Regions from separate parts of the Novosphingobium bradum genome, predicted to be linked through region 1. Evidence: predicted binding sites of a transcription regulator. Region 1 holds the regulator's gene; each other region holds the start of a gene.
What was found. Region 1 encodes LexA, which represses DNA repair genes until DNA is damaged. Its sites were predicted from a motif close to GTTCCNCNCTTGTTCT; they were not measured.

Region 1 (5,594 bases):
CAGCCCGCCGCCCATGCCTCGGCGATGGATGGCTATGCCGTGGCCGGAACCGACCTTGCCGGCCCGTGGCAGGTGATCGGCGAAAGCGCCGCCGGCCATCCCTTCCCCGGCCAGCCCGCCCCCGGCGAAGCGGTCCGCATCTCCACCGGCGCCCTGCTCCCCGCCGGCTGCGACACGGTGATCATCCAGGAAAACACCGCGCGCGACGGCCAGACCCTGCGCCTTATCGCTCCCGGCCCGGCTGAGGCCCAGCGCCACGTGCGCCGCTGCGGCTCCGATTTTGCCCGCGACGATGAACTCCTCCCCGCCGGCACCCGGATCGGCCCGGCCCAGATCGCCCTCGCGCTCGCCGCCGGCCACAAGCACCTCGCCGTGCGTCGCCCGCCGCGCATCGCCGTGATCGACAGCGGCGACGAACTCGCCGCCGATCCCGAAAGCTGCGCCCCCCACCAGGTCCCGGCCAGCAACGGCGCGATGATCGCCGCGCTGGTCGCCGCCATCCCCTGCGAGGTCCGCCGCATCGGCCCCGTTGCCGACCGGCTGGAGGATCTCACCGCGGCCCTCGCCCAGGCGGAGGATTGCGACGTGGTGGTAACCACCGGCGGCGCCTCGGTTGGCGATCACGATCTGGTCCGCCCGGCACTGGCGAACTGGGGGGCCGAGCTTGATTTCTGGAAAGTTGCGATCCGCCCGGGCAAGCCGCTGATGGTCGCGCGGCGCGGGGCGCTGCTGGCGGTCGGCCTGCCCGGCAATCCGGTCTCCTCGATGGTGACCGCCTACCTGTTCCTCTTGCCCCTCCTGCGCGCCCTGCTCGGCGCGGCGCAGCCGCTGGCGCGCGCCCTGCCCTTCACCCTCGCCGCCGATCTCCCGCCCGTGGGCGACCGCCGCGAACTGGTGCGCGCCGCGATCGACGCCGAGGGCTGCCTTTCCCCCGTCCGCACCCAGGACAGCGGCGCGCTGGGCGCCCTCGCCGCGGCCCAGGTGCTGATCGACCGCCCCGCCGGCGCAGCCCCGGCGCCGGCCGGCGAAACGGTCCTGGCCTATCTGCTCGAAAATGGCGGACTTGCTTGACGGCCCCGCCAAAGTTGCTTACTTGTTCCGCGTTCGTTCACTGAATGATGCTGATGCAGGCTCCTTTTCGGCCTGATATCGGCATCATCGCCGCGGGAGTGATAAGGCAATGCTGACTCGCAAGCAGCATGAACTGATCCGGTTCATCCAGGAGCGGCTTGAGGAAACCGGCGTTTCCCCCTCGTTCGAGGAAATGAAGGAAGCGCTCGATCTCAAGTCGAAGTCGGGCGTTCACCGCCTGATTTCCGCGCTGGAGGAACGCGGCTTCATCCGCCGCCTGCCCAACCGTGCCCGCGCGCTGGAAGTGCTGCGCCAGCCCGATGATGTCAGCGCCCGGATCACCGCCCCCAAGGCGCCGCCCGCCCCGGTGCAGGCCGCTCTCGCCAAGCCCGCTCCGGCAGCCCGGCCCGAACCGGCGAACGACGTGATCGAACTCCCGCTGCACGGGCGGATCGCCGCCGGCGTCCCGATCGAGGCGCTGGAAACCACTGCCACCTTGCCCGTTCCCGCCGCCCTGCTCGGCCCGGGCGAACACTATGCCCTTGAAGTATCGGGCGATTCGATGGTCGAGGCCGGCATCCTCGATGGCGACTATGCCCTGATCCGCCGGACCGACAGTGCCCGCGATGGCGAGATCGTCGTCGCCCTCGTCCGGGGGGAGGAAGCCACCCTGAAATACCTGTTCCGCGAAAAGGGCCAGGTCCGCCTCGATCCGGCCAATTCCGCCTACGACCCGCAATATTACGGGCCGGGCGAAGTCCAGGTCCAGGGCAAACTGGCCGGCCTGCTGCGCCGCTATCACTGACCTTGCGGCCAGCGCGGCCACGGCACGTCCATTCGCCCGCGGATGGCTGGATGCAGCCGTCGCAGGCGAAGCCGAAGCCTGAACCGGCCGGACGCTGAACGGCGCCCGGGGCCGGCCAAGGTTGAATGGCGGGCGCTGTGATCGAGCGGCGCGGGTTGCGCGGTTACGGCCCGGGTAGCGCGGCTATGGCGCGGGCTGGCGGGGCGACGCGGTTCCGGCGGCTTGGGCCTGTGCGGTGGCCGGGGCGGTGGCCTGAGCGGCGGACTGGGCAGTGGCCGGGGTGGTGGCCGGGCCTTCGGGTTGCGATGGGCCTGGTCGGTTCCACGCGGGGCGGGCCGGCGGCGGGCGCCACCAGCCGTGGTCGCCCTGGCTGGCGGCAACGGTGGTCATCCGGCCATGGTCGAGATCAAGCGCCACGCCGCCGCTTTGCGCCAGCATCGCGCGATCGAGCTTGAGCACGGCCGGGCGGCAAGACCTTGGCAGCCAGCGGTCGGCCACCACGATATCGGCCCGCTCGCAGGCAGCGGCGAGATCGCGCATGGGGACCGGGGCGCTTCCCCGGGCCAGCAGGAGCCGCCAGCTTCGCCCGCCGCGCGCGATAGTCAGGGCGCAGAAATCGGCGTTGCAGCGGGCGCCGGGCCAGGTTTCGAGCGGCACCACGTCACCATCCATGCCGGCCAGTTCAGCCAGCTTTTCGCGGGCGAAATCGCTGCGGGTCTCGCGCAGGACCACCAGCTTGCCCGGCACCAGGCGCGCGAAGCCGACATGGTGGCCATCGCCCGAGACCAGCACGTCGGGCGGGCTGAGCATGGCAAGCCAGGCCGTGCCGGCCGCCACCGGAACCAGGCCCAGCAGCCGCGCTCGCCCGCTCCACAAGGCCAGCCACAGGCCGCCGGCGAGGAACAGGGCATAGCTGGCCCCGCCCATCGCCGGCAGGGTGGTGACCGCGCCGGGCTGCGCGGCGACGATCCGGGCCAGCGCCAGAAGCAGTTCGAGCGATTGGCCAACCGCCCACCACGCCGGCCACCCCGCCCCGCCCAGATCCATGACCAGCGCCAGGGCGATCAGCGGCATGGTGACGAAGGTCGTCAGCGGAATGGCGATGACATTGGCGAGCGCGCCATACACGCCGGCCCGGTGGAAATGGTAAAGCCCGATCGGCAGCAGGGCCAGTTCGATGGCCACGCCGGTCAGCAGGATTACAGCAAGGTGGCGCGCGCCGGCCAGCCACCACGGCTCCTCGCGCCGGGCGGCGAAGTGGCGCATCCACCCGGCCTGGTGCAGCGCGACGATGGTCAGCACGGCTGCGAAACTGAGCTGGAAACTGGGGCCGACCACGGCTTCGGGCCAGGCCAGCATCACCGCGAAGCCGGCCGCGGCAAGCAGCCGCAGCGACAGCGGTTCGCGGCCCAGGGCCACGGCCACCAGCACCAGCAGGGCGCCCGCGACGCTCCGCACGGTCGGCACTTCCGCGCCTGTCAGCACGGTATAGCCGATCCCTGCCAGCGCCGCCGCGCCTGCGGCCACCAGCGGCAGCCGCAGGCGCAGCGCCACCCACGGCCACAGGGCAAGCAGTCGCAGGACAATGAGGTAGGTAGCGCCGATCACCGCGCTGACATGAAGCCCGCTGACCGAAAGCAGGTGGGTAAGGCCCGAATCGCGCATGGCCGCTTCGTCCGCCTCGGCAATGGCGCCGCGATCGCCGCTGGCGAAGGCCGCCGCGATGCCGCCAGGCGAGCCGGCCAACTGCAGGTGGATATGGCGGGACAGGCCGCGCCGCATCTGCGGGAGCAGGTGCTGGCCGGGCGCCGGTGTGATCACCTGCACTGGCCCGGTGGCCGTGCCGGTCGCGGCGAGGCCGGTGAACCAGGCCGCTCGGGCAAAATCATAGCTGCCAGGCAGCATCGGCGGGGCCGGCGGTATCAGCCGGCCCTTGAGCCGCACCATGGCGCCTTCGCTGGCCGCCGGATCGTCGAACCGGGCCGGCACGTTGAGGCGCACGCGCACCACCCGGTCGGCCGGGAGCCCGGCCTCGCCCGGGCCGCCCGGCGCGCGCATCGCCAGGACCAGGCGGGTGCGGCCATCGGCGGGTTGCTCCTCGCGCGAGAGGACCATGCCGGCGACGGTCGCGGCCAGCGGTCGATCGAGCCCGGGAGTGCCGACAAGGGCAGACTTGGTCCACACCGTGCCGCAGCCGGCGGCCACGGCCAGCGCCAGCGCCGCCACGGCCTGGCGCAGGTAGGGCAAGCGGCCATCGCGGTGCAGCACGATGAGCACCGCCCCGGCGAGAACGGCACAGGCCGCGACCAGCGCCAGCCATTGCCAGGCGTGCGGCAGGGCGAACCAGGCGGCGATCCCGCCGCCGAAGCCCACCGCCAGCCATGGCGCCCGATCGAAGCCCGCGGTTGCCAGAAAATGTTCCGCGCGCTCCAGCGTGCTGGACAAGGTCGCGCGGCTGCGCCAATGGGCCTGTTGCAGTGCAGCGCCGGAGGGCAGGCGGGACTCGGCAGGCCACGGCTGTGCCGCGATCCCAGGGGTCTCGACAGGTGCTGCATCGCGGGTCATGCGCGAGATAGGACAGGAAGCACGCAATGATGGCAAGCGGCACGGCGTCAGGCGAAGCGACCGGTGGTCGACCCGCCGCCTCGCGCCCCGTGGTCACCCGCTTCGCGCCCTCGCCCACCGGCTATCTCCACATCGGCGGCGCCCGCACCGCCCTGTTCAACTGGCTGTTCGCCCGCCATCACGGCGGCAAGTACCTGCTCCGCATCGAGGATACCGACCGCGCCCGCTCGACCGAGCCGGCCATCGCGGCGATCTTCGACGGGCTGGACTGGCTGGGCCTGGACGGCGACGAGACGCCGGTCATGCAGTTCGCCCGGTCGGAGCGCCATGCCGAAGTGGCGCGCCAGCTGCTCGAATCGGGCCACGCCTACCGCTGCTATCTTACCCAGGACGAACTCGCCGCCCGCCGCGCCAAGGCCCAGGAAGAGCGCCGCCCCTTCCGGATCGACAGCGAATGGCGCGATGCCCCGGCCGATGCCGCGCCGCAGGGCCAGCCCTTCGTCGTGCGGATCAAGGCGCCCAGGGAAGGCGAGACGATCATCGACGATCTCGTCCAGGGTACGGTCACCGTGCGGAACGAGGAAATCGACGATTTCGTGATCCTGCGAAGCGACGGCACACCAACCTATATGCTGGCCGTGGTGGTCGACGATCATGACATGGGCGTGACTCACGTGATCCGCGGCGACGACCATCTCAACAATGCCTTCCGCCAGCTCGCCATCCTCCACGCGATGGACTGGCCGGTGCCGACCTATGCCCACGTGCCGCTGATCCATGGCGCGGACGGGGCCAAGCTGTCCAAGCGCCACGGCGCGCTGGGGGTCGATGCCTATCGCGACGAAATGGGCATCCTGCCGGAAGCCCTGTTCAACTACCTGCTGCGCCTCGGCTGGGGCCACGGCGACGACGAGATCATCGCGCGCGACCAGGCCGTCGCATGGTTCGACATCGCCCATGTCGGCAAGAGCCCGTCGCGGTTCGACCTGGCCAAGCTCCAGAACCTCAACGGCCACTACCTGCGCGAAGCCGACGATGCCCGCCTTGCGGCGCTGGTCGCATCGCGCATGGCCGGAGCGCCGGACCTGGCCCTGCTGACCAAGGCCATGCCGGTGCTGAAGGTGCGGGCCAAGGATCTGGGTGAACTGGCCGC
Region 2 (5,594 bases), on a different contig from region 1:
GGTCGAATTCCAGCCCCTTGGCGGCGTGGATGGTCATGATTGTGACCTTCTCGGTCTCGTCGTTCGCATCGTTGTCCATCACCAGGCTGACGTGTTCGAGGAAATCGCCCAGCGTCTCGTAGTCCTCCATGGCACGGGCCAGCTCGGTCAGGTTCTCCAGCCGCCCGGCAGCCTCGGCGCTGCGTTCGGCCTGGAGCATGGCGGTATAGCCGCTCTCGTCGAGCACCACGCGCACCAGTTCGGCCGGAGCCAGCCGCCCGGCCTCCTCGCGCCACCGGGCAAAGTCGCGCACAAGCGCGAGCAGGGTGCCCCGGGCGCGGGCCGGCAATTCGTCGGTATCGCAGATATCCAGCGCGGCGCGCAGCAGCGGGACGGCGTTGGCCCGGGCATGGCGGTGGATCTTTTCCAGCGCCTTGTCGCCCAGCCCCCGCTTGGGCGTGTTGACGATCCGCTCGAAGGCGAGGTCGTCGGAACCTTGCGCGATCAGCCGAAGGTAGGCCAGGGCATCGCGCACTTCCGCCCGCTCGTAGAAGCGGAAGCCCCCGACGATGCGATAGGCAAGGCCGATCTGGATGAAGCGGTCTTCCAGCTCGCGGGTCTGGAACTGCGCGCGCACGAGGATCGCCGTGCGATCGAGCCGAGCGCCCTCCCGCTCAAGTCGCTCGATCTCCTCGCCCACCCGGCGGGCTTCCTCCGGCCCGTCCCACACGCCGATCACCCGCACCTTGTCTCCGGCATGAGCCTCGGTCCACAGGGTCTTGCCGAGCCGCTCGGAATTTGCGCCGATCAGGCCCGAGGCGGCGGCCAGGATCTGCGGGGTGGAGCGGTAGTTCTGCTCCAGCCGGATCACCTTGGCGCCGGGAAAATCCTTTTCGAACTTGAGGATATTGGCCACTTCCGCGCCGCGCCAGGAATAGATCGACTGGTCGTCGTCGCCCACCACGCAGATGTTCTGCCGGCCTTGCGCCAGGAGCCGCAGCCACAGGTACTGGACCTGGTTGGTATCCTGGTATTCGTCCACCATGATGTACTTGAACCTTGCGCGGTAAGCCTCGAGAATCTCGCGGTTGGCGCGCAGCACGTTGAGCATATGGAGCAGCAGGTCGCCGAAGTCGCAGGCGTTCAGCGCCTTCAGCCGGTCCTGGTAAAGCTGGTAGAAGCGCTGGCCCTTGCCATTGGCATAGGCCTCGTTCTCCGCCGCATCGAGATCGCCGGGATTGAGCCCGCGGTTCTTCCACCGGTCGATGCAGCTGGCCAGCTGGCGGGGCGGCCAGCGCTTGTCGTCCACGCCCTCGGCCTGGATCAACTGCTTGAGCAGGCGCAACTGGTCGTCGGTATCGATGATCGTGTAATTGCTTTGCAGCCCCACCAGTTCGGCGTGCCGGCGCAGCATCCTGGCGGCGATCGCGTGGAACGTGCCCAGCCATGGGATGATGGAATTCTGGCCCTCCACCGCCGGTCCGATCAGCTCGCCCACGCGTTCGCGCATTTCGCGCGCGGCCTTGTTGGTGAAGGTGACGCAAAGGATCTCGCTCGGCCAGGCCCGGCGCGACATGACCAGCCAGCCCAGCCGCGCGGTGAGTGCCGCGGTCTTGCCGGTGCCGGCACCCGCCAGCATCAGCACCGGCCCTTCGGTGGCGAGCACGGCCTCGCGCTGGGGCGCGTTCAGGCGCTCCAGCCATTCGGGGGCGGCGGCGGGGGCGGGCAGGTGCGCGGCGAGGTCGGCGGGGAGGGGATCGTCAGGCAGGGACATCCGTGAACAGTTAGGGAACATTGGCCGCGGCGGCAAGCGCCATGCGGCCACGGTGGCTGGGGCGCCGTCGATCGCGCCGGGGCGCCCGGCCGCCGCGCGGACAGGAACCCATTGGCCACGGCGGAGTCTTTCTGGGCGACTGCCCGCGCAGGCGGGCGCCTCAGGAGAATCCCGATGCGACAAGCCCTTGCCGGCGGAACGCTGGTTCTCGCCGCCCTTGCCGTCCCGCTCGCCGCCCAGCCTGGTGCCGGCAACATGAATTCCATGCCGCGCCAGGTGGTGCCGGTCCCTGCGGATTCGCCGGCGGCCGCCGCCTTGCCGCCAACCACGCCGACCACGGTGAACAACACCCTGCCGCCACCGCCCGTCGCCGCGCTGAACAAGGCCTACCCGGTCTGCGCCCAAGGCATGACCGACAATTGCCAGAACCCGGGCGAGGGCGGGGCGCCGCCGCGAAGCCGGCCGGCCAAGGCCCGGCATCATCACCGCACCCACTGATCTCGGCCAAGCGGGGCGGGGCTTATGGGGGCGGGTTCCTTGACAGCCGGGCGGGGCTGGGCAACCCACCTGCCCCATGCACGCCCCCGCACCCCATCCCGTCCGCGCTCATGCGCGCGTCCTGACCGCCGCGCTGGTCGGCACCGCGGTCGAGTTCTATGACTTCTACATCTATGCCACGGCGGCGGCGCTGGTCTTCGGGCCGCTGTTCTTTCCCGCCGCCAGCGCCGCGGCGCAGACCATGTTCGCCTTCATGAGCTTTGGCGTCGCCTTCGTGGCGCGACCCATCGGGGCGATTGCCTTCGGCCACTTCGGTGACCGGATCGGGCGCAAGGCCACGTTGGTGGCCTCGCTGATGCTGATGGGCGGCTCCACCCTGGCGATCGCCTTCCTGCCGACTTACGCCATGGTCGGCTGGGTGGCGCCGGCGCTGCTGTGCCTGATGCGGTTCGGGCAGGGCTTCGGCCTTGGCGGCGAATGGGGCGGGGCGGCGCTGCTCGCGGTGGAAAATGCCCCCAGGGGCTGGGAAGCGCGGTTCGGCGCGGCTCCGCAGCTTGGCGCCCCGGTGGGGTTCCTTGCCGCCAACGGCCTGTTCCTGGTGCTGGGCGCCGTGCTTTCGGAAGGCGAATTCGCGGCCTGGGGCTGGCGCATTCCGTTCCTTGCCAGCGCGGTCCTGGTCGGCGTGGGGCTGTGGGTGCGCCTGCGGATCGGCGAGACCGCCGCCTTCCGCGAAGCCCTGGCCCACGAAGCCCCGGTGCCGGTGCCGCTGGCGCGCCTGCTCGCGCATCATGGCGGGGCCGTTCTGGCGGGCAGCGCGGGCGTGGTGGCCTGCTTTGCGATCTTCTATCTCGCCACCGCCTTCGCGCTGGCCCAGGGCGCGGGACCGCTGGGCTATGCCCGCGAGAGTTTCCTTGGCGTGCAACTGGGGGCCAACCTGTTCCTCGCCCTCGGCATCCTCGCGGCGGCTGCCCATGCCGACCGGACCAGCCCGCGCCGCACCCTGGCGATCGGCGCCAGCCTGGCCGTGGCCATCGGCATCCTGTTTGGCGGCGGCCTCGCCAGTGGTTCGCTGCTCCTCGTGTTCCTGACCCTGGCGGTGTCGCTGTTCGTGATGGGGCTGTGCTATGGTCCGCTCGGAGCCTGGCTGCCCACGCTCTATCCGCCGCTGGTGCGCTATTCGGGGATTTCGGTGGCCTTCAACCTTGGCGGGATCATCGGCGGGGCACTGACCCCGCTGGTTGCCCAGGCCATGGCCGGAGCCGGGGAGGTCCACTTCGTCGGCCTGCTGATCTCGGCTGCGGGCGCGCTCACCCTGGCAGGCCTTGCCGCGGCGCGGCCGCATCGCGGTTGATTTAGCGCAACTATATGGTTCGCATGGGAAAAGACTCATGCCCGGCGGTTACTGGGAGAATCTGCCGAACAGACCAGTAAGTTTTGTCGGGTTGTTCGGTCCGGAACGGGACATGGCGGGCCTTGTCCGCAGGTTACGATTCGCTTTTCAAGACAAGCTCTGGTATTTATCATCGTCTCCAGTTCCACCGCAGCGCTTGCGCCGTGGGTCGGGAATTGGCGTTAAGGATGATTGGGCGAACTCTCAGATGATCGTGCGTGCAGGTTTCCGCGAAGCGTCATTCCCCGGCTGGCGGTTGGCGGCCGGGCGGATCGTCGCCTGGCTCGGCGCGGCCCTGTTTCTGGGGCTGGTTTGCGCGATGCCGGCCCATGCCGCGCGCCGCGCCGCGCTGATCATCGGCAATTCCGCCTATGTGAACGCCTCGGCGCTTGCCAACACCGTTGGCGATGCCCGCCGGGTGGCCCAGGCCGCGCAGCAGGCCGGCTTCTCGGTCACGCTCGCCACCGATCTTACCAAGGATGGTTTCAATCAGGCCCTGCGCCAGTTCCGCGACCAGGCGGATGGTGCCGAGGTGGCGATGGTCTACTATGCCGGACACGGGATCGAGGGCGGGGGCAAGAACTGGCTCCTGCCGGTTGACGTGAAGCTAACCGATCCACGCGATCTCAGCCTTGAGGCGCTCGAACTCAACACGATCCTCTCCACGCTCGAGGGTGCCCGCCTGCGGATCGTCGCGCTCGATGCCTGCCGCGAGAATCCCTTCGGCAATTCCTGGCGGTCCGGCACCCGCGCGGTGAGCCAGGGTCTTGCCGAAACCGAGATCGATGGCGCGCTGGTGCTCTACGCCGCGGCCGGTGGCCAGCTCGCGCTCGATACCGCCGGCGATGGCGCCGGTTCGCCCTTCGCCGAAGCCCTGGCCCGCCACCTGCCCGAGCCGGGCCTGTCGATCCACCGCCTCGGTCCCACCATCCGCGACGATGTCAAGGAGATGACCGGGGGCAAGCAGACCCCGTGGATGAGCGTGAGCATCGGCTCCGAGGATCTGGCCCTCGTGCCCCGGCCCGTGGCCCCGACGCCGGTGGCGCCTGCGCCTGCGCCTGCGCCGGTCGCTGCTCCCCCTTCCGCCGGCCTCGCCATGAACGAGGCCATGCTCTGGGCCGGGGTCGATCTGGCCGGCACCGTGGAAAGCTATGAAGGTTATCTCAACGCCTTCCCCCAGGGCCAGTTCGCCAATCTCGCCCGGATCAAGCTGGATCGCCTGCGTGCGGCGCCCGCTGCGGCCCCGGCTCCTGTCCCGGCAGCGCCCGCCGCCCCCGTGCAGGCCTATGCCGCCCCGGCGCCCGCTCCCGCCTACAGCGCGCCGGCTCCGGCCTATGCCGCCCCGGCACCCGCTTACACTGCACCGGCTCCCGCAGCGCCTCCCGCGCCTGCGCCGCAGTTCGCCCAGGCTCCGGCGCAGACTTTTGCGCCTGCCGCCGCGCCAGCCGTGCCCGCGCCCACCCCCGCACCCTATGTCGCTCCGGCTCCGGCTCCGGCCCTGGCGGCGCCGGAGCCGCGCCCCGCCGTTCCGGCGCCAACTCCGGCGCCCACGCAGGATCTGGCCTGGGCGCCCGCCCCGGCGGCCGCGCCGCCAGCCGCGCCAGTCAAGGGCGGCATCGTCGGCGCCTTGCGGAGCGTCGCCGATCTCGCGCGGACCGGAATTGATCGCCTGCGCGGCAAGTCCGACGCTGCGGGCAGCCAGCCTGCCGCTCCCGCCGAGCAGCCGGCTCAGGCTCCGGCCCTGGCCCCGACCCCGGCCGCCGCCCCCGTTTCCGCCTCGACCCAGCAGTTCGTTGCCGCGCCCGCCGCCTCGGCGCCCGCCACCGGTACGGTCACCCAGCTTGGCGTCCTCCACAATCCGCGCGATGGCCAGCCGCTCCCGGCGATCCCCGCCGCGCCGCGCCTGTCGACCGCGGGCTATCCCACCTGCCGCGAAAGCTACCAGGGCATTCC
Region 3 (5,594 bases), on a different contig from region 1:
CCGAACCCAGCCCGGCTGTGGCCTCGTCGAGCAGCTTGAGGCCGTTCGCCAGGGTGCGGCGGAACTGGACTTCCTCGCGCTGGAGGGTTTCCTCGATCAGCGGCTGGGCGCGGCCAAGCTCCGGATAGGCCTGGCCCATCTCGGTAACCAGCGCACCGACCAGCCGGTGCATCAGGGGCTCCCTGGCGCCCAGCAGATGGGCGTGACGCATGGCCCGGCGCATGATCCGGCGCAGCACGTAGCCGCGCCCCTCGTTCGACGGCAGTACGCCATCGGCCAGCAGGAACGAGGTCGAGCGCAAGTGATCGGCGATCACCCGGTGGCTGGCGGTATGTTCGCCTGCGGCCTTCACGCCGGTGAGCGATTCGGAAGCGGCGATCAGCGCACGGAAGGTGTCGGTATCATAGTTGTCATGCTGGCCCTGAAGCACGGCGGCGATGCGTTCCAGCCCCATGCCGGTGTCGATCGAGGGCCTGGGCAGTTCACCGACGATCTCGCCCGCGCTCTGCTCGAACTGCATGAATACGAGATTCCAAATCTCGATGAAGCGGTCGCCGTCCTCGTCAGGCGAACCGGGCGGGCCGCCGGCAATCCCGGGACCGTGATCGAAGAAGATTTCCGAGCACGGCCCACAGGGGCCTTCATCGCCCATCGCCCAGAAATTGTCCTTCGTGGCGATGCGGATGATCCTGTCTTCCGGCAGGCCGGCGATCTTGCGCCACAGGTCGAAGGCTTCGTCGTCGGTGTGATAGACCGTGGCCAGGAGCTTGTCCTTGGGCAGGCCCCATTCCTTCGTCAGCAAGGTCCAGGCGTGGGTGATCGCCTGTTCCTTGAAATAGTCACCGAAGGAAAAATTCCCCAGCATTTCGAAGAAGGTATGATGCCGGGCGGTATAGCCGACATTGTCGAGGTCATTGTGTTTGCCGCCGGCGCGGACGCACTTCTGCGACGAAGTCGCGCGCGGGGTTGCCCGCGTTTCCAGGCCCGTGAAGACGTTCTTGAACGGGACCATGCCCGCATTGGTGAACATCAACGTCGGGTCGTTGTACGGAACAAGCGGCGCCGACGGCACGACTTCGTGCCCGTTCGAGCCGAAGTATTCGAGGAAGGACCGGCGGATTTCGTTGGTCGAGCTCATGCCGGTGCCGATAGGGCAGAGCCGCGCGGGCGACAAGCCGGAACGCGCGGCAATTGCGGCAGGATTGGCTGCGCGGCACCGCAAGGGCAGCCCGAACGCGCCCGGGCACCGCTGCCGGTGGCGGTCAGGGCGGCTCAGGCGCGGCGGGCGCTGACCAGCCAGGCAGCGCCCGGGAAGGCAACAAGGCCGTCGCTCGCATAGTCCGCGATCCATTCCATGAACCGCGCCTCGAAGGCGGCCTCGGCGGGTGAACCGCGCAATTGCGCGAGGATCGGCGCGGCCGGGCCGATCTGGCCGAGGAACTCGCGGGCATCGGCAACCGGATCACTGCCCATTCCCGCGACATAGGCGAAGTCGAGCGGCTCGAAGCGCACCTCGCGCCAGCCCGCATCGCCCAGGATGGCCGCGACGTAGCGATCGTCGGCGAAGGCGAAGGGGCCGGGGGCCAGCGGATCGGCCGGAGTTGCAAGGTCGGGCGGCAACAGGGCGGCCAGTTCGCTTGCCCAGGGATTGAGCCGGCGGTCACGAAAACAGGTGAAGGCCATGGCGGCGCCGGGCGCGGCGATTTCGCGCAGGTGGGCAAAGGCGGCGACGGGCTGGGGAAAGAACATCACCCCGTGGCGGGAGACCAGAAGATCGGGCCGGAAATCATCCGGCGTCCAGGTGGCGGCATCGGCCTCGATGAAGGAAAGCGCGGGTCGATCCCCGGCGCGGTGCCGCGCGGCGGCGACCAGGTCGGCCGAGACATCGACCCCCACGATCCGCGCACCGGGCCTGAGCCGCGACAGGGCAAGGGACAGTTCGCCCGCCCCGCAGCCGATATCGAGGATCGCCTGCCCCGCCGTGCGCTCCAGCCGTTCGAGCAGTTGCTGGGTCAGCCCGGCGAAGGCCCGGTCGGTCAGCGCGTGGAGCCTGGCCCATTTGCGGCCAACCTCCCCTTGCCATTCAAACACTTCGGTCATGGGCAGAACCTAGTCCGCGCTGCCTGCGAGAACAAGCGGTGCGGGCCGAAGCCCGCCGCCCCGGCCCCGGCCCCGGCCCCGGCCCCGGCTGGTCAGACAGCAGGGGCCGGGCAGCGCCGTTCGCTCAGCCCTCGTCGTCCGAATCGGGGCCGGCCATCATTTCCTCGGCCAGGCCGTCGGTCTTGCCGCGGATGGCGGCTTCGAGACGGGCGCAAAGCTCAGGGTTTTCCCGCAGGTAGGTCTTCGCGTTCTCGCGGCCCTGGCCGATGCGGATCGAATCATAGGAGAACCAGGCGCCCGACTTTTCCACGATGCCGGCCTTGACGCCGAGATCGAGGATTTCGCCGATCTTGGAAATGCCCTCGCCATACATGATGTCGAATTCGACCTGCTTGAACGGCGGGGCAACCTTGTTCTTGACCACCTTCACGCGGGTGGCGTTGCCGACGATCTCGTCACGGTCCTTGATCTGGCCGGTGCGGCGGATGTCGAGGCGGACCGAGGCGTAGAACTTGAGGGCATTGCCGCCGGTGGTGGTTTCCGGGTTGCCGTACATCACGCCGATCTTCATGCGGAGCTGGTTGATGAAGATCACCATGCAGCGCGAGCGGCTGATCGAGCCGGTCAGCTTGCGTAGCGACTGGCTCATCAGGCGGGCCTGGAGGCCGACGTGGCTATCGCCCATCTCGCCCTCGATCTCGGCGCGGGGGACCAGCGCGGCGACCGAATCGACCACCAGCACGTCGATCGCGTTGGAGCGCACCAGGGTATCGACGATTTCCAGCGCCTGTTCGCCGGTATCGGGCTGCGAGACGATCAGTTCATCAATGTTGACGCCCAGCTTCCTGGCATAGACCGGATCGAGCGCGTGTTCGGCATCGATGAAGGCCGCGGTGCCGCCGCCCTTCTGCGCTTCGGCGATGACGTGCAGCGCGAGCGTGGTTTTCCCCGAGCTTTCCGGGCCATAGACCTCGATCACCCGGCCGCGCGGCAGGCCGCCGACGCCGAGCGCGATATCGAGCCCGAGCGAGCCGGTGGAGATCGCCTCCACCTGCATCGTCTCCTTCGAGCCGAGTTTCATCGCAGAGCCCTTGCCGAAGGCGCGATCGATCTGGGCGAGCGCGGCTTCAAGCGCCTTCTGGCGGTCCATGCTGTCTTTTTCCTTGCCTTCCTGGATGAGCTTCAACTGAGCAGCCATCGTTCGTCCCCTTGCCTAGTTGGCGCTGACCGGGAAGGTCAACCATGCAGTCTGTGTATTCGCTTTGTTCCAGCAGAACAAGCGCGGAACAAAGTTTTTGGCGGGCAGTGGGGTCAGCGCTTGATTCGGCGCGACTTTTAGCCTCGCATCTTCCCGTTTCGGGATGAAGTCGACAGGGTTCATGGGCCAAAAATTGACTCCCCCCCCCCCGCAGTGACGATGCCGCCCGTCGCGCCGACCGGGGGACACCGGCCGCTCGACACGTTGCCATCCCTTCGAACACCCATCATGAAGGGGCAAGACTTCCCCCTGCGACCGGCCGCACTCCGCGAGAGCGCGCCGTCTCGATAGCCAATGGACGGCCGCTGAACCCTATGAGCCTCATGGACATGGCGAATATGAAGGCCGTTGACCTGTTCTGTGGCGCCGGTGGCATATCGACAGGCCTTGCATCGGCAGGCTTCGAGATTGTGGCCGGCATCGACATCGAGGCCAAGTTCCTCGCGTCGTTCAAACACAACTTTCCCGAGACCCTCGCGCTGAACGAAAACGTGCTCGACTTCAGTCCGGCCGAGTTTGGCAAGCGCATCGGCATCGAGCCGGCGGAACTGACCTTGCTGGCGGGAGGCCCGCCGTGCCAGGGATTCTCGAAGAACGTGCCGCGCAAGTACCGCTATCTCGAGGATCCCAAAAATCTGCTGGTAAAGCGATTCCTGGACTACTGCGAGCACCTCAGGCCCAAGCTGGTCCTCATGGAAAACGTGGCGGAAATGAAGAACGGCTTCGGAGGGCAATACACTTCGGAAGTGGTCCACCGGCTTGAGGCGGCGGGCTACTCGGTCACCCACGCCGTTCTGAATGCGGCGGACTACGGGGTGCCCCAAAGGCGGCGCAGGGCCTTTTTCCTGGCGGACCGCGAAGGCGTGGCCCTGCGCGTCCCGCATCCTACCCACCTCCCCAGCAAGAGCGCGCTGCCGCTGACCGGCGAGCAAGGTCACGTGTCAGTCTGGGATGCTATCGGGGATTTGCCCCCGGTTCGGCACGGAGAGGGCCAGGCCGTCACGAATTATGCGACGGCACCGTTCTCCGCGTATCAGAAGCTGGTCAGGAATGCCGGCGGCAGCGTGAAGAATCATGTCGCCCGGCCCCTGCAACCCACGCAGTATGAACGCCTGGCGTCGATCGGTCCGGGTCAAGGGCACGCGGACCTGCCGAAGCATCTTCAGGTCAAGGGCGGCTATAGCGGCGCCTACGGGCGGCTGACCAAGGACATGGTCGCGCCAACCATCACCCGATGGGTCTTCCATCCCGGTTCGGGCCGATTCGGCCATCCGGTGGACGTGCGGACGCTCACCATCCGCGAGATCGCCCGCATTCAGGGATTCCCTGACAGCTTCGAATTCGTCGGCAGCTTTACGCAGCAGGCGGGCCAGCTTGGCAATGCGGTCCCGCCGCTGCTGGCGCAACGGGTGGTCGAGGACCTGCTGCGACAGTTGGCGGCTCAAAGCGCCTCGAGCACCTCGGTCAGGCGTTCGAACGAAATCTTCTCGTCCTCGGCGGGGAACCTGAAGCTGATCGCATGAGGATCATCCCTGGCGGGCCACCAGGTCGAATCGCCGTTGAAGTGTAGCTGATTTTCGCCACGGCCGTGCCAGGCCCACCACTTCTTTCCGGTCTCGCGGTGACGACCATGCAGGGCCGGAAGCTGCTCTTTCCTGACTGTCTTCTTCGGCGACGACCACTGCCACTCAAAATCCCGAGGCGAGAAGATGTCGGGATTGGCGCGATCACACAGCTTGCGTTCGAAGTAGGTCACATCCCCTGTGCGATGCACGATCAGCCGGGCATACCCGATCTCGTCCAGCCCATACCGGGCGAGGCTGGCGTGCGCGTGGGCATTGCAGAACGAGATGATCGCGTCGCCCAGGGCCTGGAGCCCCTCATCCGACTGTTCGGAAGCGGCAATGAGTTGCGCCTGGTTGGGCAGCTTGGCCCGTTTCCACGTCACCGGAGTGGCGGCAAGCGTGGATTTGATCGACCAGCCCACGCGCTCTTGCGGCCGATGGATATCGACATAGTCATAGGTGTTCAAACGCAGGGCTCCGCGAACGTGCGCGAGAACGGCCTCGAGGAATGCGCCGGGTATGGTGTCGGTCGAAACCGGCAGCCGGATGTAGCGCGACAGGATCAGGCAAATCTGGTCAAGCTGCTGCCTGCTGGAGAAGACGGCGCTCACCGCGCCCCCTCCAGCAAGCCGGCAGGCGCGATGTCGAGGGCACGGGCCAGGGCGGCAAGC
Region 4 (5,594 bases), on a different contig from region 1:
TGGACGCCGGCGCCGGGGCCGAGATCGACCACATGATCGGCGGTGCGGATCGCATCCTCATCATGCTCCACCACGATGACCGTGTTGCCGAGATCGCGCAGGCGGCGCAGCGTTGCCAACAGCATATCGTTGTCGCGCTGGTGGAGGCCGATGGAGGGTTCATCGAGCACGTAGAGCACGCCGGAGAGGCCCGAACCGATCTGGCTGGCGAGGCGGATGCGCTGGCTTTCGCCGCCCGACAGGGTGCCCGAGGTGCGGTTGAGGTTGAGGTAATCGAGGCCGACGTTGTTGAGGAAGCCGAGGCGCTCGTCGATCTCCTTGAGGATGGCGCGGGCGATCTGGTTCTGCTGGTCGGTGAGGCGGGCGGGCAGATCGGCGAACCAGCCGAGCGCGGCGACGACCGAGAAGCGGGTGACGGTGGACACGTCTTCCCCCGCAACCTTCACGCTGAGGGCTTCGGGCTTGAGGCGCTTGCCGTCGCACACCTCGCAGGGCTGCGCGGTCTGGAACTTGGCCAGCTCCTCGCGCATCCAGGCGCTTTCGGTTTGCAGGAGGCGGCGGGTGAGATTGCCGATCACGCCCTCGAAGGCCTTGTGGACCGTGTAGCTCTTGCGCCCGTCCTTGAAGGTGAGCGCGACGGGCTTGCCGCCGGTGCCGTGGAGAATGATCAGGCGGACTTCGCCGGGCAGGTCCTGCCAGGGCGTTTCCAGGCTGAAGCCGAATTCGGCGGCGAGGCTGGAAAGGACCTGCATATAATAAGGGCTGGGTGGGTTGCTCTTGGCCCAGGGGACCACCGCGCCCTGCTTGAGGGAGAGCGCATCGTTGGGAACGACGAGCTGGGGGTCGAACAGCAGCTTTTCGCCCAGGCCGTCGCAGGCCGGGCAGGCGCCTTGCGGGGCGTTGAAGCTGAACAGGCGCGGCTCCACGCTCTCGATGGTGAAGCCGCTGACCGGGCAGGCAAACTTTTCGGAAAAGACAATGCGGTTGGCGGGCAGGCCGGCGCCCTTGAGCTGCGTGCCGGTGCTCTCCTCCTCGCGCCCCGGAACCGGGCCATCGGCCAGATCGACATAGGCGAGCCCTTCCGCCAGTTTCAGCGCCTGTTCGAAACTGTCCGCCAGACGGGTCTGGATGCCGTCCTTCACGGCAATGCGATCGACCACCACCTCGATGTCGTGCTTGAACTTCTTGTCGAGTGCTGGGGCGTCCTCGATGGCATACAACTCACCATCGATGCGGACGCGGGTGTAGCCGGCCTTCTGCCATTCGGCGAGCTCGCGGCGGTATTCGCCCTTGCGGCCGCGGACCACCGGGGCCAGCAGGTAGGCGCGAGTGCCCTCGGGCAGGGCCATGACCCTGTCGACCATCTGGCTCACGGTCTGCGCGGAAATCGGCAGGCCGGTGGCCGGCGAATAGGGCACGCCGACCCTTGCCCACAAGAGGCGCATATAGTCGTAGATCTCGGTGACCGTGGCCACGGTGGAGCGCGGGTTGCGGCTGGTGGTCTTCTGTTCGATCGAGATGGCCGGCGAGAGCCCGTCGATATGCTCGACATCGGGCTTCTGCATCATCTCGAGGAACTGGCGCGCATAGGCCGAGAGCGATTCGACGTAGCGGCGCTGGCCTTCGGCATAGATCGTATCGAAGGCGAGGCTCGACTTGCCCGAGCCGGACAGGCCGGTGATGACGATCAGGCTATCGCGCGGCAGCTCGACATCGAAGCCCTTGAGGTTGTGCTCGCGCGCGCCGCGCACGGTGATCTTCGAAAGCGACATAGCGCGGCGGTGTTCCACATCTGTTCGGGTGAGGCAAGACCGGACGGCCATGCTGCTCGGGACCATGTGGGGAATGGCGACGGCGGGCGCAAGGCGCACCTTGGGCCAGTATCCGGCGCCCCGGGGTGGACAGGCGGCGGGCAGCGGTTCCCATCCCGCCGGGAAGGGGGTGGGAGTTGGGGGTTGGCCTTTGCGAAAGGGCGCTCAGCCGGTCAGCATGGCCCAGGTTTGCGGGCCGACCACGCCATCGGCCGGGAGGCCGGCCGCGCGCTGGCGGGCGGTGACGGCGGCCTGGGTGGCGGGGCCGAACAGGCCGTCGGCCGAAAGCCCGAGCAGGCGCTGGAGCTGGCGGACAGCCTCGCCGGTGGCTCCATGACGGAGGGTGGGACGCTGGTCTGCGCCTTCGGCGAGGAAGCGGGCATGAGCCTCGGCGATCCTCGTATCGTAAGCATGGGCCGCATAGGCCGGGCCGTTGTAGGCGCGGGCGAAGACCGGCCAGTCGGCCCGGGCGAGGGCATCGGCAAGACCCTGGGCACGGATGAAGGCGACAAAGGCCCGGAGCTGGGCGGCGTGGCCCGAGACCATGGCGGCGACGAAGCTTTCGACATCGCGAAAGCCGGCGGCGGCATGATTGAAGCCCATGATCTGGAACGCGCCCCAGCTTGCCGCCTTGAGCGCGGCCAGTCGATCGAGCGCGAGGGCTTCTCCCAGCCGGTCATATTCGCGCGCGCCCCCCAGATATCCGCCGGGCTGTCGGGCGGACACGGCCGGGTGGCTATCGTCGAAGGCATGGCCGGTGAAGGCGGAGAACTTGTGGCGTTCGAACAGGATGCGCGGGCGGCCATCGGCGAGGAACCCGCCCCGGCTTTCCACCGCGACCACGGCGCGCACAGCGGCGGCGGTGCAACCCAGCGCGGCGGCGGCGGCGGCGAAGTCGGTCGGGGTGAGCGGGGCGGGATTGCCGGTGAATTCGGCGGCGGGCGGGCTGGCGGTCATGCGCGCGTCTCCTGGGATGGGGAGATTCGCGGATATCCGCATGGGCACGTTGTAGGAAAGTGTATTAACCCATTTGGAGATACCGCAAATCGCTCGACTAGGCTGGAGTGCGTCCCTAGGCTGGCCGGGACAGCGGACGAACAACCGCAAGGTCGCCACGAGCGGCCGGGGCTGAGGGGATGATGGCAATGACACAGACCGAAATGAGCGAGCCGGCGGCGCCCCTGGGCAAGGGCAAGGCGCTGCTGGTGCTGGGCGGGGTGGTCCTGGCCATTGCCGGGTTCATCGCCCTGGGCGCGGGGCTGGGCCTGCACAAGATCCACGGCGGCCTCCTGTTCATCACCTACTGGACCGGGATCCGCAATGCCGATCCGGCCGCCTTCGGCCCCAGCCTGGCCGGAAGCCTGGGCGGCGTGGCCATGGCAGCCGGCCTGCTCTACGGCATCCAGGCGGGCGGCGTAGGGGTGGCGCTGTGGGCCGTGGTCATGCTGGCGGCGATGTATGCGCTGATCCTGGGCCGGCTGGCCGGGCTGGTGAACATGGCCATGATGCTGTTCCTGACGATCGGCACGATCCCGGTCATGCAGGCGTGGGACGAACTGGCCGGCATGGCGCTGTCGACGCTCTATGCCGGCGTGCTGTGCGGCGCGGGGCTATGGCTGGTGCGGCGCCGGGCCGCGCGGGCCGCGCCCGAGGCCGGCTGACCGGGCTACCGAGCCGCGCGGTGGCGGGGCGTTAACCGCTTTACGCTAGACCGGCCAACCGTCCCCCATCGGGACGGGCTGGAATCGGACGGTGCGCCCGGCGCGCACCCCGGCTACGCGCCAAGCGCGTGCCCGGACGATGGGCTGGCGAAAGGCTGCGGTGACTTCAATTCTGTTCCTGACCGGCGACCTGCCCCCGCGCGAGTTCCATGCGCGGCTGGGGCGGCGCGTGCGCGGGGTGGGCGCGCGGCGCGGCGCACGGCACCGGGGGCGGCGGATCGCCATGCTGGCGGCGGCCGTGGCCGTGCCGGCGCTGGCCGCGCCGCAGGGCTGGAACGGGGCGCTGCCGGCCTTCGCCATCGGCGATGCCACGGCCAACGCGGCCGAGATCCGGCCGATGCCCTTCGAGCAGGCCGGCGCCAGCTTTCCGGGTTCGGCCTTCTATTACCTGGCCGCCCAGCCCGCTCCATCGCCCGCGCTTGACAGCGCGGCCCACTGGGACAGCGAGGAGGCCGTTGGCCCGGCCGCGCAGAGCCTTCCGGCGGCCGGCACGGCCATGGACCGCACCCGGGCGCTGACCTGCCTGACCCAGGCGATCTACTACGAGGCGGCGAGCGAGCCCGATGCCGGCCAGCGCGCCGTGGCCCAGGTGGTGCTCAACCGCGTGGCCCATCCCGCCTTCCCCAAGACCGTGTGCGGCGTGGTCTACCAGGGTTCGGAGCGATCGACCGGGTGCCAGTTCAGCTTCACCTGCGACGGGGCGCTGGCCCGGGTGCCGAGCCGGCTGTTCTGGGAGCGAGCGCAGAACGTGGCCCGGGCGGCGCTGTCGGGACAGGTCTATGCGCCGGTCGGGCTGGCGACCCATTACCACACCATCGCCATCCACCCCTATTGGGCCGACAGCCTCGCCTTCCTCGGCACGATCGGGGCGCACCGGTTCTATCGCCTCGGCGGCCCGGCAGGCGCTTCGGGGATGTTCAGCGCGGCGGCCTATCGCGGCGGCGAGCCGGCGGCCGCGCCCTTGCCGCGCGTGGCCGGCCCGGCCCCGGCTGACCTCGCGCTCGATCCGGTGGCGATCGAGCGGGCCTATGCCGAAGGCTTCCACGCGCCCCAGGCCAACGCGCTGGCGCCGGTTGCCGCCCGTGCCCCTGCCCCCGCCCCTGCCCCCGCGTATGCGCCGGAGCTGGCGCAGCGCGGTGGGGACCGGCTCTATGCCGCCAATGCCCTGCCCCAGGGTTCGGCGGTGCGGCCCGAATATGCCCGCTCGGGCCAGTGGATCGCGCAGCCGGCGAACTAGGGGCGCGGGCGGCAATTCCCCCGACACGGCAGAAGCCTCGGAAAGTTAAGCTTTCTCAACCATCTCGTGACACCAAGCCTTAGCGGGCCGGTGGCAGAAGGAGCCGGTCAGCCGCCGAGAGGAAGCCCCGCGATGTCCATCCATTTTGCCGCGTCGCGCCGTCCGGCCCGTTCCGGGCTGGCCCGCTGTCTCTCGCGCCCGGCCTGGGTGGCCGCGCACAACGACAACGGCGCCGACGAGACCGCCGCCCGGATCGACACGCCGCTGCTGCGCGCCACGCTGGAGCATTTCGCCGCCCACGGGCTTGCCGCCGCGGGCCAGGCCTACGATAAGGCGAACGCGGCCCTGGCCGCGGGCGATGCGGCTGGGCAGCACCACTGGATGGCCGTTTGCCGGATGCTCGACCGGCGGCTTCCGGCGCGTCGGCGGCGCTGAGCGGACCACCCCCGCGAACCATTCCGCTATTGCGAACTGTTATCAAAGATAGTCGGAAAGCGCGCGCTTTTCCCGGTTGCAACTTCCTGCGCCCACGCCTAGGGCACTCGCGTTCATTTGGGCCTCTGCCCGCTCGCGCGGGACCAGGGCAGGCTGGCCTGACCGCGAGAATCCGCCCGCGTCACGGAAGGTAGTTCATGGCTCGCAAGAAGATCGCCCTCATCGGCGCCGGCAACATCGGCGGCACCCTGGCCCATCTCGCCGCCCAGAAGGAACTTGGCGACATCGTCCTGTTCGACGTGGTCGAAGGCGTGCCCCAGGGCAAGGCGCTTGACCTCGCGCAGTGCGGCCCGGTCGAAGGCTTCGATGCCTCGATCGTGGGCACCAACG

Region 2: ACFOD9_RS04250 (ATP-dependent helicase) is a predicted target of LexA. The motif match lies at 1,757-1,772, and genes of this name have one in related genera.
Region 3: recA (recombinase RecA) is a predicted target of LexA. The motif match lies at 3,373-3,388, and genes of this name have one in related genera.
Region 4: uvrA (excinuclease ABC subunit UvrA) is a predicted target of LexA. The motif match lies at 1,784-1,799, and genes of this name have one in related genera.

What each region holds. Positions count from the first base shown of each region.
Region 1 covers NZ_JBHRTQ010000007.1:530,535-536,128, reverse strand. The annotation lists gene ACFOD9_RS08435 (molybdopterin molybdotransferase MoeA) at 1-1,071, shown strand, start outside; gene lexA (transcriptional repressor LexA) at 1,181-1,876, shown strand; gene ACFOD9_RS08425 (ComEC/Rec2 family competence protein) at 2,060-4,321, opposite strand; gene gltX (glutamate--tRNA ligase) at 4,471-5,594, shown strand, end outside.
Region 2 covers NZ_JBHRTQ010000004.1:160,414-166,007, reverse strand. The annotation lists gene ACFOD9_RS04250 (ATP-dependent helicase) at 1-1,753, opposite strand, end outside; gene ACFOD9_RS04245 (hypothetical protein) at 1,928-2,251, shown strand; gene ACFOD9_RS04240 (MFS transporter) at 2,328-3,602, shown strand; gene ACFOD9_RS04235 (caspase family protein) at 3,856-5,594, shown strand, end outside.
Region 3 covers NZ_JBHRTQ010000004.1:193,185-198,778, forward strand. The annotation lists gene alaS (alanine--tRNA ligase) at 1-1,138, opposite strand, end outside; gene ACFOD9_RS04385 (class I SAM-dependent methyltransferase) at 1,273-2,100, opposite strand; gene recA (recombinase RecA) at 2,225-3,298, opposite strand; gene ACFOD9_RS04395 (DNA cytosine methyltransferase) at 3,682-4,881, shown strand; gene ACFOD9_RS04400 (hypothetical protein) at 4,800-5,534, opposite strand; gene ACFOD9_RS04405 (helix-turn-helix domain-containing protein) at 5,531-5,594, opposite strand, start outside.
Region 4 covers NZ_JBHRTQ010000003.1:66,961-72,554, forward strand. The annotation lists gene uvrA (excinuclease ABC subunit UvrA) at 1-1,772, opposite strand, end outside; gene ACFOD9_RS02560 (N-acetylmuramidase domain-containing protein) at 1,977-2,768, opposite strand; gene ACFOD9_RS02565 (hypothetical protein) at 2,957-3,472, shown strand; gene ACFOD9_RS02570 (cell wall hydrolase) at 3,633-4,769, shown strand; gene ACFOD9_RS02575 (hypothetical protein) at 4,902-5,204, shown strand; gene mdh (malate dehydrogenase) at 5,402-5,594, shown strand, end outside.